4 regions of the Leclercia adecarboxylata genome follow, and region 1 is predicted to be linked to each of the others. Evidence: predicted binding sites of a transcription regulator. Region 1 holds the regulator's gene; each other region holds the start of a gene.

What was found. The regulator CRP, encoded in region 1, controls carbon source genes, mostly activating them, when cyclic AMP is high. The targets are predictions, from matches to a motif close to ATGTGANNNNNNTCACAT.
Region 2: FHN83_RS04370 (YfcZ/YiiS family protein) is a predicted target of CRP. The motif match lies at 2,055-2,072, and genes of this name have one in related genera.
Region 3: msrB (peptide-methionine (R)-S-oxide reductase MsrB) is a predicted target of CRP. The motif match lies at 1,777-1,794, and genes of this name have one in related genera.
Region 4: FHN83_RS11915 (PTS sugar transporter subunit IIB) is a predicted target of CRP. The motif match lies at 1,658-1,675, and genes of this name have one in related genera.

The regions. Positions count from the first base shown of each region.
Region 1 is NZ_CP040889.1:1,648,822-1,653,033, reverse strand. It holds gene FHN83_RS09725 (YccS/YhfK family putative transporter) at 1-1,988, opposite strand, end outside; gene crp (cAMP-activated global transcriptional regulator CRP) at 2,046-2,678, opposite strand; gene FHN83_RS09715 (OsmC family protein) at 2,989-3,393, shown strand; gene FHN83_RS09710 (phosphoribulokinase) at 3,462-4,212, opposite strand, start outside.
Region 2 is NZ_CP040889.1:540,934-545,145, reverse strand. It holds gene mlaA (phospholipid-binding lipoprotein MlaA) at 1-433, shown strand, start outside; gene fadL (long-chain fatty acid transporter FadL) at 483-1,805, opposite strand; gene FHN83_RS04370 (YfcZ/YiiS family protein) at 2,178-2,462, shown strand; gene fadI (acetyl-CoA C-acyltransferase FadI) at 2,617-3,927, shown strand; gene fadJ (fatty acid oxidation complex subunit alpha FadJ) at 3,927-4,212, shown strand, end outside.
Region 3 is NZ_CP040889.1:4,001,876-4,006,087, reverse strand. It holds gene FHN83_RS20875 (glycoside hydrolase family 18 protein) at 1-877, shown strand, start outside; gene FHN83_RS20870 (YeaC family protein) at 925-1,203, opposite strand; gene msrB (peptide-methionine (R)-S-oxide reductase MsrB) at 1,246-1,659, opposite strand; gene gapA (glyceraldehyde-3-phosphate dehydrogenase) at 2,001-2,996, shown strand; gene FHN83_RS20855 (D-hexose-6-phosphate mutarotase) at 3,072-3,956, shown strand; gene FHN83_RS20850 (aldo/keto reductase) at 3,998-4,212, opposite strand, start outside.
Region 4 is NZ_CP040889.1:2,113,312-2,117,523, forward strand. It holds gene FHN83_RS11910 (PTS sugar transporter subunit IIC) at 1-1,203, opposite strand, end outside; gene FHN83_RS11915 (PTS sugar transporter subunit IIB) at 1,216-1,530, opposite strand; gene FHN83_RS11920 (LacI family DNA-binding transcriptional regulator) at 1,825-2,772, shown strand; gene FHN83_RS11925 (YicS family protein) at 2,809-3,105, opposite strand; gene FHN83_RS11930 (GNAT family N-acetyltransferase) at 3,428-3,847, shown strand; gene FHN83_RS11935 (TetR/AcrR family transcriptional regulator) at 3,844-4,212, opposite strand, start outside.

The DNA of each region.
Region 1 (4,212 bases):
CCCAGAATACGCTGCAGATGCTGTTCCAGCGTGCTCATGGGGCCGTGCGTCAGGGTCTCTGGCGCTTCCAGAATATTACTGTCTCCGCTCTCCCCCGGCGCGTCATACTCCAGACGCTGCTGACAGCGCTGAAGCGCAATTTCACACGACTGCAAATACCGCTGCGCCAGATCGGGCGTCAGCATCGTATGTTCCCGCGCCAGCGTCGTCATCGCATTGATATGTTCGACGATAAACTGGCTGTGCGTCACCCACAGCCGCATATCCGCCAGATAGGCTGAATTGAAGCCCGGCTCCTGCATCGCCTGATTCAGGGAGTTGAACAGCGCGTTGTGCGCCTGGTTAACCTTCATGCGCTGCCACGCCAGCGGTGTGGGTTGCGGATCGTCGCTGAGGATCAGGCGGATGGCCTCCTGATCGGCCTCCAGCGCGTCGTGGGCGTTCTGGCGCAGCAGCCCGCTTTGCCATTGCGGCCACAGCCATACCATCCCGCCGAAAGCGATTAAACAGCCAATCAGGGTGTCGGCCAGTCGGGCGATAATAAACTGCTCCCCGTTCAGCGTGATCAGCTGAAGGGTGTACACGGCGGTCACCGTGAAGCCCACCGTCGCCCAGCCGTAGTTCTTACGAATGAACAGATAACTTACCAGGGTGACCATCAGCATCCCCGTCAGGGTGTAGCCTTCCGGAACGTGGAAGTGCAGGGTAACGCCGGCAATAACCAGCCCCGCCAGGGTACCGGCCGCCCGGTGGAGAATGCGTACCCGCGTGGCGCTGTAGCCGTTTTGCGTCACCAGCAGGACGGTCATTAAGATCCAGTAAGGCTTAGGCAGATGCAGCGCCACGCCCATCAGGCTGGCGATACTCAGCATCACGCTGATGCGGGCCGCATTGCGCAGGGCGGCAGATTTAAGCGACAGATAGCTTCTCAGGGCGGGGATCAGCGGCAGGCGCTTCTGCTTGTCCGCCATCAGATCGCGCGGATAGAGCGGACGCTGGGTGCGGAGCACGCGGGCAATCCGGCTGAAGTGCCATGCGCAGAACTGACCCACCGGGTTATCCGGGTGCTGGCGGGCGATTTTTTCCAGCGCGCCAAGCTGCTTGTCCATGTTGAAGCGGGTGGGATAGCGATGATAGAGAATGTCATCCGCCAGCACGCGCAGACGGGCGGCGACGGTCAGGGCGTTCCAGCGGATCACCGCTTCGGCGTGGCTGCGCTCCACCAGCGTTTGCACCTCCTTCGGATGATGCAGGCTGACGGAGATGTGCTCCTGCAGATCCAGACCCACCTGGAAGGTACGCAGCAGCCGCTTGTATTCATGATTTTTGTTCGCGGCAAGCATGTGCAACTGCTGATAACACTGGCTAATCAGGTCGACCACCTTCTGCTGGCGGGCCAGCAGCGGCGGTAACGATTTTTCAGGGTCGGTATGCTGGGTCAGCAGGGTGTATTTGGCTTCGCAGTAATCGGCCAGTTGGCGGTAGAGCACGCTCAGGGATTCACGCAACGGCTGCTCGCGCCACATCCAGAACCAGAACCAGTTGAACAGCCCGTACCACAGGGTGCCCAGCGCGTAGATGAGCAGCGGCGCCCAGATCGGCATATTTCCCGCCAGGCTCAGGGTAAAGATGGCGGCAATCAGCGAGGCGGGCAGCAGGCGGGCATGCAGGGCGCTGATCTCTGCCGTGACCCCTAACGTCATCGCCAGCACCGTCAGAATGAGGGGCAACGGTATATCGCGCGCCAGCAACAGCTGCACGGCCAGGCTACAGCCGGCAAACAGCGAGCCGCCAATAATCAGGCGTTTAAAAAAGCGTTTATGGGGCGTGTCGAGGCCAGCAATGTTGCAGCAGGCGGGGACGAGGGAGAACAGCAGACCGTATTGCAGATAACCGAGAACTAAACCCACAGCCACAGGGAGACACAACACCAGGGTTTGCCGCAGTGCGTAGTTAACTTCCGGGTGATAGATGAGCCTGCGCCACATGGGTGAGAGAGACAAAAACGGCGTGTCATCGTGCGATGCCACGCCGTCTGAGTGGAATTAACGTGTTCCGTAAACCACGATGGTTTTACCGTGGGCGGAAATCAGGTTCTGATCTTCCAGCATTTTCAGAATACGGCCCACCGTCTCACGAGAACATCCGACGATCTGACCAATTTCCTGACGGGTGATTTTAATTTGCATACCGTCCGGGTGGGTCATGGCGTCTGGCTGTTTCGCCAGGTTCAGCAGAGTCTGAGCGATACGGCCCGTCACGTCCAGGAAGGCGAGGTTGCCCACTTTCTCGGAAGTGACCTGCAGACGGCGAGCCATCTGCGAAGAGAGGCGCATCAGGATATCCGGGTTAACCTGGATCAGCTGGCGGAATTTCTTATAAGAGATCTCAGCCACTTCACACGCGGTTTTCGCACGGACCCAGGCGCTACGCTCCTGACCTTCTTCAAACAGGCCCAGTTCACCGATAAAGTCTCCCTGATTCAGGTAAGAGAGGATCATCTCTTTGCCTTCTTCATCTTTGATCAGCACTGCTACTGAGCCTTTGACGATGTAATACAACGTTTCCGCTTTTTCACCCTGGTGAATCAGCGTGCTCTTCGATGGGTACTTATGAATATGGCAATGAGACAAGAACCATTCGAGAGTCGGGTCTGTTTGCGGTTTGCCAAGCACCATGCGCTGTTATCCTCTGTTATAAGCTGTCTCCAGAGTCTGGCTGTGTACCTGTACTCTGGGGGTTGCAATCGAATTCTTCCCCCTGCCTGGGGAGCGGCTGTCACAATAATTAGCAGCCTGTAATGTGTGATGTCCTCTGCATACATGTGTAACGTCAATGTATTACTGTAGCATCTCGACTGTTTTAGCATAGGTTTTGCCGCGTGTCTCCTGGTGTCTCGCTTCAGCTTGATGCAGGTCGACTTCCGTTGCCAGAATTGTTACTGGCGCGTAATCTGACAGGAAAAATGCAATCCTGGAGTTAATAAAAATGCAAGCACGTGTGAAATGGGTTGAAGGGTTAACCTTTCTCGGTGAGTCTGCCTCGGGCCACCAGATACTGATGGATGGCAACTCCGGTGACAAAGCGCCAAGTCCGATGGAAGTGGTTCTGATGGCGGCGGGTGGATGCAGCGCAATCGACGTGGTATCGATTCTGCAAAAAGGCCGTCACGACGTGACTGACTGCGAAGTAAAGCTGACCTCAGAACGCCGGGATGAAGCGCCGCGCCTGTTTACCCATATCAATCTTCACTTCGTGGTGACCGGCAAAGAGCTGAAAGACGCTGCGGTCTCCCGCGCGGTGGATCTCTCTGCGGAGAAGTACTGCTCCGTGGCGCTGATGCTGGAAAAAGCGGTCAAAATTACCCATTCGTATGAAGTGATCGAGGCATAAGCTTGTGGGGCATCGTGCGGTCTGATGCCCTCACCCCGACCCTCTCCCACAGGGAGAGGGAGAACAGATTAAGCGATCTTCTTGCCTTCCATCAGCCGCTGCACCAGCGGCGTCATGATTAACTCCATCGCCAGCCCCATCTTGCCGCCCGGCACCACCAGCGTATTCATGTGCGAAATAAACGAGCCCTGCAGCATCGCCAGCAGCCAGGGGTAATCGATCTCGTCCAGATTGCGGAAATGGATCACCACAAAGCTCTCGTCCAGCGAAGGGATGGCTTTTGCCGCAAACGGGTTCGAGGTGTCCACGGTCGGGACGCGCTGAAAGTTAATATGGGTGCGGGAAAACTGCGGCGTGAGGAAGTTAATGTAATCCTCCATGGAGCGAACCACGGAATCCATCACCGCTTCACGGGAGTGGCCGCGCTCGCTGGTATCCCGCGTCAGCTTCTGGATCCACTCCAGGTTAACGATAGGCACCACGCCCACCAGCAGATCGACATGGCGCGCCACGTCGTGTTGCGGCGTGACGACCCCGCCGTGCAGACCTTCATAAAACAGCACGTCGGTGGGTTCCGGCAGCGGCTGCCAGGGAGTAAAGGTACCCGGCACCTGGTTCCACGGCACCGCTTCGTCATAGGTATGCAGGTATTTGCGCGACTGGCCGGTCCCGCTGCGTCCGTATTCCGCGAAGGTCTGCTCCAGCATGCCAAAGTCGTTGGCATCGGGGCCAAAGTAGCTGATATGTTTGCCGAGATCGCGCGCTTTGCGGATTGCCATATCCATCTCAGGACGGGTGTAGCGGTGAAAGCTGTCGCCC
Region 2 (4,212 bases), 1.1 Mb from region 1:
GTTAGGGATGGGCGGCTTTATTGACGTTGCCGGGATGGCGAATCCGAAGCTGCAGCGCGAGCAGCCGCACCGTTTCGGTAGTACCCTGGGTCATTACAATGTGGGTTACGGCCCGTACGTGCACCTGCCGTTCTACGGTAGCTTCACGCTGCGTGACGATGGCGGCGACATGGTCGATACGCTCTATCCGGTGCTGTCATGGCTGACCTGGCCGCTGTCGGTGGGTAAATGGACGCTGGAAGGGGTAGAGACGCGCGCGCAGCTGCTGGATTCCGACGGTCTGCTGCGTCAGTCCTCCGATCCGTATCTCATGGTGCGTGAGGCCTACTTCCAGAACCACGACTTCATTGCTAATGGCGGCAAGCTGAAACCGGAAGAGAATCCGAACGCGAAAGCGATCGAAAACGAACTCTCCGAGATTGATGCGGAATAAAAAAGAAAAGGTGAGCCCAGAAGGCTCACCTTTTTTAATCGTGATGTGATTAGAACGCGTAGTTGAAGTTCATGCCATACAGCCAGGCTTTACCTTCAGAAGAGAACTCATACGGACCTTCCTGGAACGATACTTTCTGACCGTGCATATAAGAGACACCCGCATCGATTGAGGCATCTTTGTTGAATGCGTAGGTTGCACCGGCGCTCAGCCAGAAGCGATCCTGATCCGGAATGGAGATAGAACGTTTGTCTGCCGGAACCGGGCTGTCATCGAAGGCAATACCGGTACGGAACGTCCAGTTATCATCCATATAGTAGGTGGTACCCAGCGCGATGCGGTACGCGTCTTTAAAGCTTTCATCTTTATAGAAAAGCGTATCACCGCCGCTGTTAGTCGCTTTCAGCTCCTGGAACTGGCTCCAGCTTGTGTAGGTCAGGCTATAGTGGATAGCCCATTGCGGTGCGACTCTGTTGTAGCCGGACAGTTCCCACATCTCAGGTAAATTCAGGGTCAGAGAACCGCCAGTGGTGCGGCCATCGGTCCCCATTGGCAGACCAAAGTTGCCCAGGATCTGGTTGTAAGCTGAAGGCAGGCTGCTCTTATAGTCGCCATCGAAATCGATTTTTACTTCAGAGCGGTAGGTAAAGCCATACCGGTTGTTCTTGTCGATTTCATACAGAATACCGGCATTCCAGCCAAAGCCCCACTCATCACCCTTCAGATAGGCAATCTGGGTGTCTCCCTGGATCCCGGCGACCTGACGTGCCAGAGCCGGAGGTAATGCGCCGGACCCTGCGACGATGCGACCCAGGTCACCCGCGTAGCGCTCAATTTTCGCTTTTGCATACACAGCATCAAACCCAACACCGAAACTCCAGTGATTATCCAGGCGATAAGCACCGCTCAGGTTCAGGTTGAGGGTTTCCAGGTCGGTTGTACCGCCGTACGCTCCTGCCGCGTAGTTGTTATTGAACTCGGTCGCCAGTCCGTAGTTAGAGGTAACGGACGCGCCCCAGCCAAATTGGTCATTGATTGGCGCGACGAAGTGCAGGTTTGGAACCCATGCTGTTGGCGCGATATTACTCGCATTCAGGCTTGCGCCCGTTGGAGAGCGTCCGGAGATATCTACATCAGGGTCAACAAAAATGGCACCTGCGGAGAAGGTTGGACGATCAAACATCATGATCAGGGCAGGGTTACGGCTCGCGTTCCCGGCGTCATCAGCAATGGCGCCTTCCCCGGAATAGGCACGGCCCAGGCCTGAGGAAGAGAACTCGTTAAGCTGGAATCCCGCTGACCAGGCGGAGGTGGAGACGATTGCCACTGCGACTGCCAGCGCAGTTTTTTTGAACAGGGTTTTCTGGCTCATGACCATAACCTCATTGAGTTATTTTTATGCAATATTTGTTACATACCGTAACAGGAGCGCGAAGTGTAGGGTCTGTGGTAACACTTAGAAATCAGACCAGTGGCGAGAGTATAGGTCTGACCAGATAGAATGTTGCAAGAGTGTTTGTGAATATTTACTGATATGTTTTTCGAAACGGGATCTGGGTGGCAAAATTGTGACCAGTTCGCTTCCTCCGAATGGGTGATTTTTGTTTTAGATCATTTTTACTTGTGATATTGCTCACTTACCCGGTTTTCGGCCATTAACAACTGGAGCCACCCCCGCCCGGGGCGTAAAATATCAGCATCGTGTTTATTCTCGCGCCGTGCGCGAATTCAGAGGAAATCTACTATGAGTAAATGCAGTGCTGATGAAACCCCGGTTTGCTGCTGTATGGATGTGGGCACCATCGTGGACAACACGGATTGCACCGCCTCTTACAGCCGTGAGTTCGCCAGTCGTGCCGACGCCGAAGAGACGCTGGCTGCCCTGACCGAAAAAGCCCGCGGCGTGGAGTCTGAACCGTGCGAAATTAATTCCACCTTCACCGACGTGGAAGGCGGGGTTCGCCTGGACATCGACTTCGTGTTCAGCTGCGAAGCAGAATCCCTGATTTTTCAACTCGGTCTGCGCTAATTCCTTTCAACGCCTCCTTCCCGGAGGCGTTTCGTTTGCTCTCTGTGTGTTCGCTCGCAATTTTTCTTCTCCCTGATTGGCTAATGTAAAAATTTGGTTAAGACTGTTATCAGGTCAGACCACTTTGCGCATTTGTTATTCACAGGGGAGCGTTATGAGTCAGGCATTACCGCTAATCACCCGTCAGGGCGATCGCATTGCCATTGTCAGTGGATTACGTACGCCGTTTGCCCGTCAGGCGACGGCGTTTCATGGCATTCCTGCCGTCGATCTGGGGAAAATGGTCGTAGGAGAGTTACTGGCTCGCAGTGAAATTCCTCCCGAAGTCATTGAACAGCTGGTCTTTGGCCAGGTAGTGCAAATGCCGGAAGCGCCCAATATCGCCCGTGAAATCGTGCTGGGCACCGGGATGAACGTGCACACCGATGCCTACAGCGTGAGTCGCGCCTGCGCCACCAGCTTTCAGGCGGTGGCAAACGTCGCGGAGAGCCTGATAACCGGCACCATTCGCGCCGGGATTGCTGGCGGCGCCGACTCCTCGTCCGTTTTACCGATTGGCGTCAGCAAAAAGCTCGCCCGCGTGCTGGTGGACGTCAACAAAGCCCGCACCACCGGGCAGCGCCTGTCGCTGTTTTCGCGCCTGCGTCTGCGCGATTTACTCCCTGTGCCGCCAGGCGTGGCGGAATATTCCACCGGCTTGCGCATGGGCGATACCGCCGAGCAGATGGCGAAAACCTACGGCATCACCCGTGAACAGCAGGATGCCCTGGCACACCGCTCGCACCAGCGCGCCGCTCAGGCCTGGGCGGAAGGCAAACTGGCGGACGAGGTCATGACGGCCTATACGCCGCCATTCCGCGAGCCGCTCAGCCAGGATAACAATATTCGCGGCACCTCAACGCTTGCGGATTACGCAAAACTGCGCCCGGCGTTCGACCGCAAACACGGCACCGTCACCGCAGCGAACAGCACTCCGTTAACCGACGGCGCGGCGGCGGTGATCCTGATGACCGAATCGCGCGCCAGAGAGCTGGGCCTGAAGCCGCTCGGCTATCTGCGCAGCTACGCCTTCACCGCCATTGATGTCTGGCAGGACATGCTGCTGGGGCCAGCCTGGTCCACGCCGCTGGCGCTTGAGCGTGCCGGGCTTACCATGGGCGATCTCACGCTCATCGACATGCACGAAGCCTTTGCCGCGCAAACCCTTGCCAACGTGCAACTGCTGGCCAGCGAACGCTTTGCCCGGGACGTGCTGGGCCGCGCCCATGCCACTGGCGAAGTGGATGAGAGCAAATTTAACGTGCTGGGGGGCTCCATTGCGTACGGTCACCCCTTTGCGGCGACCGGGGCGAGGATGATCACCCAGACGCTGCATGAGTTGCGCCGTCGCGGCGGCGGTTTTGGCCTGGTCACCGCCTGCGCGGCGGGTGGTCTGGGTGCCGCAATGGTTCTGGAGGCTGAATAATGGAGATGACAACGGCGTTTACCCTGCACGTGCGTCTGGACAACGTGGCGGTGGTCACCATCGATGCGCCAGGCGAGAAGATGAATACCCTGAAAGCGGAGTTTGGCGGCCAGGTTCGCGCCATCCTCAAGCAGGTGCGTGAAAACAAAAACCTGCGCGGGCTGGTGTTTATCTCGGCCAAGCCGGACAACTTTATTGCCGGGGCCGATATCAACATGATTGCCCGCGCCGAAAGCGCGCAGGTGGCGGAAGATCTGGCCCGTCAGGGGCAGCAGATCATGGCCG
Region 3 (4,212 bases), 2.4 Mb from region 1:
GGAGACCCGGGCGGTGTTCATCCGCTCCGCCGACGCTATCGTTGAGAAATACGGACTTGATGGGATCGATCTGGACTGGGAGTATCCGGTCAACGGCGCGTGGGGACTGGTCGCCAGCAAGCCTGAAGATCGGGCTAACTTTACCGCACTGCTGAAAGAGCTGCGTGCCGCGTTCGGCGATAAAAAACTGGTGACCATCGCCGTTGGTGCCAATGCAGAAAGTCCGAAAAGCTGGGTGGACGTGAAAGCGGTGGCCCCGCAGCTCGATTACATCAACCTGATGACCTACGACATGGCGTACGGCACTCAGTACTTCAACGCCAACCTGTATGACTCCAGCGCCTGGCCGACCGTTGCCGCCGCGGATAAATACAGCGTCGATTTTGTGGTGAACAACTATCTGGCCGCCGGGCTGAAACCGCAGCAGATGAACCTGGGCATCGGTTTTTATGGGCGCGTGCCGAAGCGCGCCGTTGAGCCGGGCATCGACTGGAGCAAAGCTGATGCACAGAAAAATCCCGCAACGCAGCCTTACTTCAGCGCACAGCAGATCGAACTGTTCAAATCCCTGGGCTACGATCTGACCAAAGATACCTACGTGAAGTACAACGATATCGTGAAGACGTTTTTAAACGATCCGCAGAAACGCTTTACGGAGCAGTGGGACGATGAGGCCAAAGTGCCGTGGTTATCGGTGAAGTCTGATGATGGCAAGCCGCTGTTCGCCCTGTCGTATGAAAACCCGCGCTCGGTGGCGATCAAAGCGGACTACATCAAAGAGAAAGGACTGGCAGGCGCCATGTTCTGGGAGTACGGCGCGGATGATAATAACCAGCTGGCGAAGCAGTTAGCTGACTCGCTGGGGATCAAACACTAGCGGCATCAAAAAGGCCCGGTGAGAGGATCGCCGGGCCGCAGTCGCCATCAATGCATTTTCAGCGTCGCGATGGATTTCGGCGCAATACCAAAATCTTCTTTCAGCTGCTGTTTGCTCTTCATCACCATCTGTCCCTGGGTGTCGATGGTCATGTGCTGCGCGTCGGTGTTATTGCGCGCCTGCCACAGCATCACCAGCTGCAGACAGTTCTCTTTCTGCTCCGGGGTCAGCGCCACGCCATCGGCCCATTTGCCCAGCTCAACCGCCGTGACCAGACGCTGATAAACTTCCGGCGTCATGCCGTTAATCATCTCTTCAATGTTCATGTTTTATCCTGAGGTGAAGGAATAATTTGCTGAATCGATTTTTCAGCCTTTGGTCTGGTCGCCGTTCTGGTCATCGGTGAAGCTTAATGAGGCGGAATTGACGCAAAAACGCTCCCCTGTCGGCTGAGGGCCATCCGGGAAGACGTGACCGAGATGCGCGTCACAGTTTCCACAGCGGATCTCAATGCGCTCCATACCGTGGCTGGTGTCCTTCAGATAATGAATCGCCTCTTCACTGACCGGTTCATAGAAGCTCGGCCAGCCGCAGCCAGAATCGTATTTGCTCTGGGAGTTAAACAGGGCGGCGTCACACACCAGGCAGTGGTAAACACCATCCCGCTTATTATGCAGCAGACGCCCGGTAAACGGGGGTTCCGTACCGTGGTGCTGGGTTACGTAGAACTGCATTTCTGTGAGGTTTTTTTTCAGTTCATCGGAGTTATGTTGATTCGACATAGGCTTACATCTCGCAGTTGAAACAGACTACTTTTACCGTCGATTCTAACAAAACATTAACACTGAAGTATGAACTTTTGTTCTAAACTTACTCGTTGCGCAGAGGTGCTCAGACAAATGTGATCCAGTCCACGTTTTTATGTGGGCAGCCCTTTAAAATTCCGTGCGCAGGCCCCATATGGGTGCTAGCTCCAAGGGAATGTGAGGTAGGTCAATCGAGCAAAGCTAGTGCGAAGGATTGATTTGTCGCAATGATTGACACGATTCCGCTTGACGCTGCGTAAGGTTTTTGTAATTTTACACGCAACCTTTTATTCACTAACAAATAGCTGGTGGAATATATGACTATCAAAGTAGGTATCAACGGTTTTGGCCGTATCGGCCGTATTGTTTTCCGTGCTGCTCAGGAACGTTCTGACATCGAAATCGTTGGTATCAACGATCTGTTAGACGCTGAATACATGGCGTACATGCTGAAGTACGACTCAACTCACGGTCGTTTCAACGGCACCGTTGAAGTGAAAGACGGCCACCTGGTTGTCAACGGCAAAACCATCCGTGTTACTGCTGAAAAAGATCCAGCTAACCTGAAGTGGGGCGAAATCGGTGTTGACGTTGTTGCTGAAGCAACCGGTATCTTCCTGACTGACGAAACTGCGCGTAAGCACATCACCGCTGGCGCGAAAAAAGTTGTTCTGACTGGTCCATCCAAAGACAACACCCCAATGTTCGTTAAAGGCGCTAACTTCGAGAAGTATGCTGGCCAGGACATCGTTTCCAACGCATCCTGCACCACTAACTGCCTGGCGCCACTGGCTAAAGTTATCAACGACAACTTCGGTATCGTTGAAGGCCTGATGACCACCGTTCACGCTACCACCGCAACTCAGAAAACCGTTGATGGCCCGTCTCACAAAGACTGGCGCGGCGGCCGCGGCGCAGCTCAGAACATCATCCCTTCTTCTACCGGTGCTGCTAAAGCAGTAGGCGTAGTTCTGCCAGAACTGAACGGCAAACTGACTGGTATGGCGTTCCGCGTTCCTACTCCAAACGTATCTGTTGTTGACCTGACCGTTCGTCTGGAAAAAGCAGCAAGCTACGAAGAAATCAAGAAAGCAATCAAAGCGGCTTCTGAAGGCGCAATGAAAGGCGTTCTGGGTTACACCGAAGACGACGTTGTTTCTACCGATTTCAACGGCGAAATCTGCACTTCCGTGTTCGATGCTAAAGCAGGTATCGCACTGAACGACAACTTCGTGAAACTGGTTTCCTGGTACGACAACGAAACCGGCTACTCTAACAAAGTTCTGGACCTGATCGCTCACATCTCCAAATAAGTGAGATGAGAAACTGATCCAAAAAGGCGACCTCGGTCGCCTTTTTTTATGGCATTAAAGACAGAGGATTGCGTAATGATTAAAACAATTTTTGCACTTCCGGTAGTCGAACAGCTTACCCCTGTGCTTTCCCGCCGTCAGATTGACGATGTTGAAGTGATTGTGGTCGAACATCCGCAGGTTCAGGCTTCCGTTGCCCTGCAGGGCGCGCACCTGCTCTCCTGGCAGCCGGAGGGCGAAGTGGAAGCCCTGTGGCTGAGCGATATCACCTCGTTCAAAAAAGGCGCCGCTATTCGCGGTGGCGTGCCGATCTGCTGGCCGTGGTTTGGCCCGGCCGCTCAGCAGGGGCTGCCGTCACACGGTTTTGCCCGCAACCTGCCGTGGACGCTGAAAGCGCACAACGAAGATGAATCCGGCGTGGTGTTGACCTTTGAACTGCAAAGCGATGACGAGACGCGCAAACTCTGGCCGCACGACTTCACCCTGTACGCGCGCTTTAAGCTGGGTAAAACCTGTGAGATCGAACTGGAAGCGCACGGTGAATTTGAAACCACCTCTGCCCTGCACACCTACTTCAACGTCGGCGACATCGCTGCCGTCACCGTGAACGGCCTTGGCGATACCTTTATCGACAAGGTGGATAATGCGAAAGAGGGCCGACTGACCGACGGCGCGCAGACCTTCCCGGATCGTACCGACCGCGTCTATCTGAACCCGGAAGCCTGTAGCGTTATCGAAGATACCGCCCTGAACCGCGCGATTGAAGTTATCCATCACCATCACAGCAACGTGGTTGGCTGGAACCCTGGTCCGGCGCTCTCCGTCAGCATGGGTGATGTTCCGGATGACGGGTATAAAACCTTCGTCTGCGTGGAAACCGCCTGCGTCAGCGAACCGCAAAAAGCGACGGAAGATAAACCTACCCGTCTGGGACAAACCATTCACATCGTGAAGCGTTAATCCCTGCTCTTGCCCTCTCATGCTGAGAGGGCATTTCGTTGTCACACCACGTCCAACGGCGTTTTCTGCTGCGGTGCCGGGAAGGCCGCATCCAGCTGCTGCAAGGCTTCTGCTGAGAGTGAAATCTCCAGCGCCCCCGCATTCTCCTCCACGTGCGCTATCGATGACGCTTTCGGGATGGCAATCACCCCGCGGTGACGAATAACCCACGCCAGCAGAACCTGCGCCGCCGTGGCGTTGTACTCTCGGGCAATCG
Region 4 (4,212 bases), 460 kb from region 1:
AATGACGCACATCACCACCGGACTCAGGGCCCAGTTTGCCGCCCAGGAGGCACCAATCGGAGCCGGGGTCGTCCACGGCGTCAGCGACACAACCTGTGCCAGCCAGCCGAGTTTGGTGGCGGTATACGCCAGACAAGCGTTGATCATCGGAACGAACACGAACGGAATAAACAGCATCGGGTTCATGATGATCGGCGCACCGAACAGAATAGGCTCGTTGATGTTAAAGAAACTTGGCACCACGCCCATTTTACCAATGGTACGCAGGTGCGTTACGCGGCTACGCAGCAGCAGGAAGGCCAGCGGCAGGGTAGAGCCAACGCCGCCGATCAGCAGGTAGTGGTCCCAGAAGCCCTGCAGATAGACGTGCGGCAGCGCAGCGCCGGCAGCCAGCGCGGCCTGGTTGGCGGAGAGGTTAGCCATCCAGAATGGGTTCATAATCCCGGTCACGATCAGCGCGCCGTGGATGCCAGCGAACCAGAAGATCTGGCACAGCAGCACGGAGAGCAGGATAGCGGGCAGGGAATCCGAAGCGGAAACCAGCGGCTCCAGCAGGTGCATAATCGCCTGCGGGATGATCATACCGGTCTGGGCTTCGATAAACAGGTTCAGCGGGTGCAGGGTACCGATAATGACCACGACCGGGATCAGGATCTCAAACGAACGCGCCACGCCGGTCGGCACTTCCTTCGGCAGACGGATGGTGACTTTGTGATCCTTCAGCCACGCGTAAACGCGGGTGGCATAGATAGAGGTGATAAGCGCGGTGAAGATCCCCTGGCCCGACAGATACTGGGTGGAGATTTTGCCGTCGGCATACGGGGCGGCCACCAGCAGGAACGCCATAAACGCCAGCAGGCCGGACATCACCGGATCCAGGTTAAACTGACGCCCGAGGCTCGCACCAATGCCCACGGAGATAAAGAAGGTCATCACGCCCATGCTGAGGTTAAACGGCAGCATCAGCTGTTCACGGTAGGTCTCAGAAAAGTCCAGCCAGCCGCGGGCAAAGCTGTTGGTGGTATCCGCGGAGAACGGCGGGAAGATGAACACCAGCATAAACGAGCCGATGATCATGAACGGCAGCGCGGCGGTAAAACCGTCGCGGATGGCAATCACGTACTTCTGCTGGCCCAGCTTGCCCGCCAGCGGCGCGATGGACTGCTCAATGACGGCAACCATAGATTGATATAACGAACTCATGAGAACACCTTCTTAGTGTGCCGCTTCAATGAGCGACAGAGCATAGTCCAGCACCTTATCACCACGTTGCATACCGTAGTCCATCATATCAATGGCTTGTACCGGCACACCTTGCGTAGCAGCCTTGTCTGAGAGCGTTTTTAACATGTATTTGACTTGCGGTCCGAGAAGCACGACCTGGTATTGCGGAAACTGTGTATCAAATTCTGCAACACCGTAAGCATCGATTTTGACAGGTAAACCGCGTTCGTCCGCGGCTTCGACCATTTTCCGTACCAGCAGACTGGTGGACATCCCGGCAGAACAGCACAGCATAATCTTGAACATCGACAACCATCCTCAAAATGTAAATAGTTATTGCGGAGATGATTGGATAACATATGGAAACCGGTTTCCATCCATATAAGACAGAAGTGTGACAGCCATCAAGATCCATTACTTATGGGGCCTGTTAATCGGATTTGGGTCACATATTTTGGCTGCTTTTGCATCAGTTAGAGTGGAAACGGAAAATCGGTTTCCATGGAAAACGGAAACAGATATACTCCTGAATGGCTATAATATGAGCCGAAGTGGGATCGGGAATTACAGGGGCCAGGAGAGACCTGTCAGGGGAAAAAGATGTCTACAATCAACGATGTATCACGTCTGGCCGGGGTGTCTAAAGCCACGGTATCACGGGTGTTGAGCGGGTCGCGCGGCGTGAAGGAAGCCAGCCGCCAGGCCGTACTGAAAGCAGTGGAAGAGCTGAACTATCGGCCAAACGTGATTGCCCAGTCGCTGCTCAGCCAGTCAACCGGCTGTATCGGGGTGATCTGCGCCCAGGACAACATTAATCAGACCACCGGTTATCTGTACGCGCTGGAAAAACATCTCAGCCAGCACCAGAAGCACCTGCTGCTTCGCTTCGCCAATTCCAAAGCCGACGTCATGAACGCGCTGGAAGAGCTCTCCTGCGGGTTATGCGATGACATTCTGATTATCGGCGCCCGTTTCCCGCTGCACATCGATCAGGAGAACGTCATCCTGGTGGACTGCATGGAAACCAACAACGTCAACAGCATCCAGTACGACCATGCTTTTGCCGCGGAAACCGCCTGTAACTTTCTCGCCAGCCAGGGGCGCCGTCAGATTGCCCTGATCCACCCGCACGGCAGCGGTTTTGCCGATCAGGTGCTGCTGGGCTACAAGCATGGGCTGGAGAAAAACTTCCTGCCGTTTAATCGCAACCTGGTCTTTATGGACGCCACCTCCTCCTCCGTGGCGCTGCAGGAGCTGCTCAACAACGCCAGTACGGTCAATTTCAACGCCTTACTGGTGGCCGACGAGCAGGAAGCACAGCGGGTGATCCCGCAGCTGCAGGCTTTCAACCGGTCCGTACCGGGGGACATCATGGTGTTCAGCCTTGCGGGATCGCTGCATCTGCCGGGTATTCCGACCATTCCGGCGATTGAGTACTCGATGGATGCCATGGCGGCACGGATCGTCAGCTGGCTGAATGAGAAGACCCAGATGCTCGGGTCGTATGTGCTGCGCGGGGATTTAATTATTCCGGATGTGCGGCGCTAAAAAACTAAGGGGGCTTAATGGCCCCTTTATGCGTAATCAGTAATCCTCCATGCAGTCCACCTGATTGACGGCATCCCAGTAACCTTCCTGATTGTTCCGCTCCATCGCCACCACCGCGTTTTTGACCAGCATCTGATTCGCCTCAGAAGCCATGATCATCGCCTGCCACTCTTTATCGGTTTGCTTGCGTTGCGGGGAACAGGCTTTCTTCACATCCTTTAAAACCGCCTGTTTCATCTGCTCTAATTTTACCGGGTCGTTCATCTCCTGAGCATGAACGAAGGCGGCGAAAAGCAGGCAGACGATGAGGCAAAACAGGTGCGCTGACTTCATGGAAACCTCCGGAAAAAAACACACACGTTTATGAAATATATCGTTACATCCGCCTTTGCGACCCAAGCCGAAAGTATTAATTTTGCCAATAGTTGCGCAGGGGTACGACTAAGCGTAGCCGCAGAATTTGGGGTACAGGCAAGCCCGGAAGAAAAATTTGTGACGGCGGGGGACGGACAGCGAACAAAGGGTGATGCTGCTCGCAAAGGGGGTTTTACGTTGATTGCACTTACATTTTTTTGCCAGCACAACGCCAGAATTTAGCGATTGTATCCTGGGCTCAGTGTGCGATAGTCGATGTGCAACGTAACGGGGGAATGATATGCAACTGAGTATTACCGACACCATTACTGAACATGAACAGGAAGAGTTACTGCAGGGACTGCGGATCTATAACAGCCAGTTTATTAGTTTCTCCCGCGTGGCGAGTGATATCGCCGTTTATGCCCGTGATGAGAACGGAAAAATGCGCGGGGGTCTGATCGGCAACCGTCAGGGCGAGTGGCTGAACATTAAATATCTGTGGGTTAGCGACGAAATACGCGGCAACGGGCTTGGGGGCCAGCTGATGCAGGTCGCCGAAGACGAAGCGCGGAAACAGGGATGCCGGCATGCGCTGGTGGATACCTTCAGTTTCCAGGCGCGTCCGTTTTATGAAAAGCAGGGCTATCAGGTGACCATGACGCTGGAAGATTTTCCGTACGAGGGAATACAGAGCCATTACCTGTCGAAGGCGCTTTAAGCGCCAATACCGCTACCGATCACCGCCAGCGCATGACGTACGATCTGCTCAGGCGAGAGGACGCGTAACCTCTCGTCATTGCGCATCCGCGAAAAGGGCACCAGCACCAGGCTTAACAGGGTGGTGAACAGCAGCTCCGGCGCCAGGTCGCGGTTCAGTTTGCCCTCCTGCTGCCAGCGGGCGACGGTTTCGAGCGTCGCCTGATATTTCTCATCGCCAAACCGGGCCTGCAGATGCGCACGCAGCACCGGCATTTCACCAATCACCTCCTGCATCCACAGCGGTGCGAACCAGTGGTGTTCCACGGCCAGTTCGGCCAGCTTTTCAACCATTAACGTTAGGGCAGTCACCGGATCGTCCGGGTG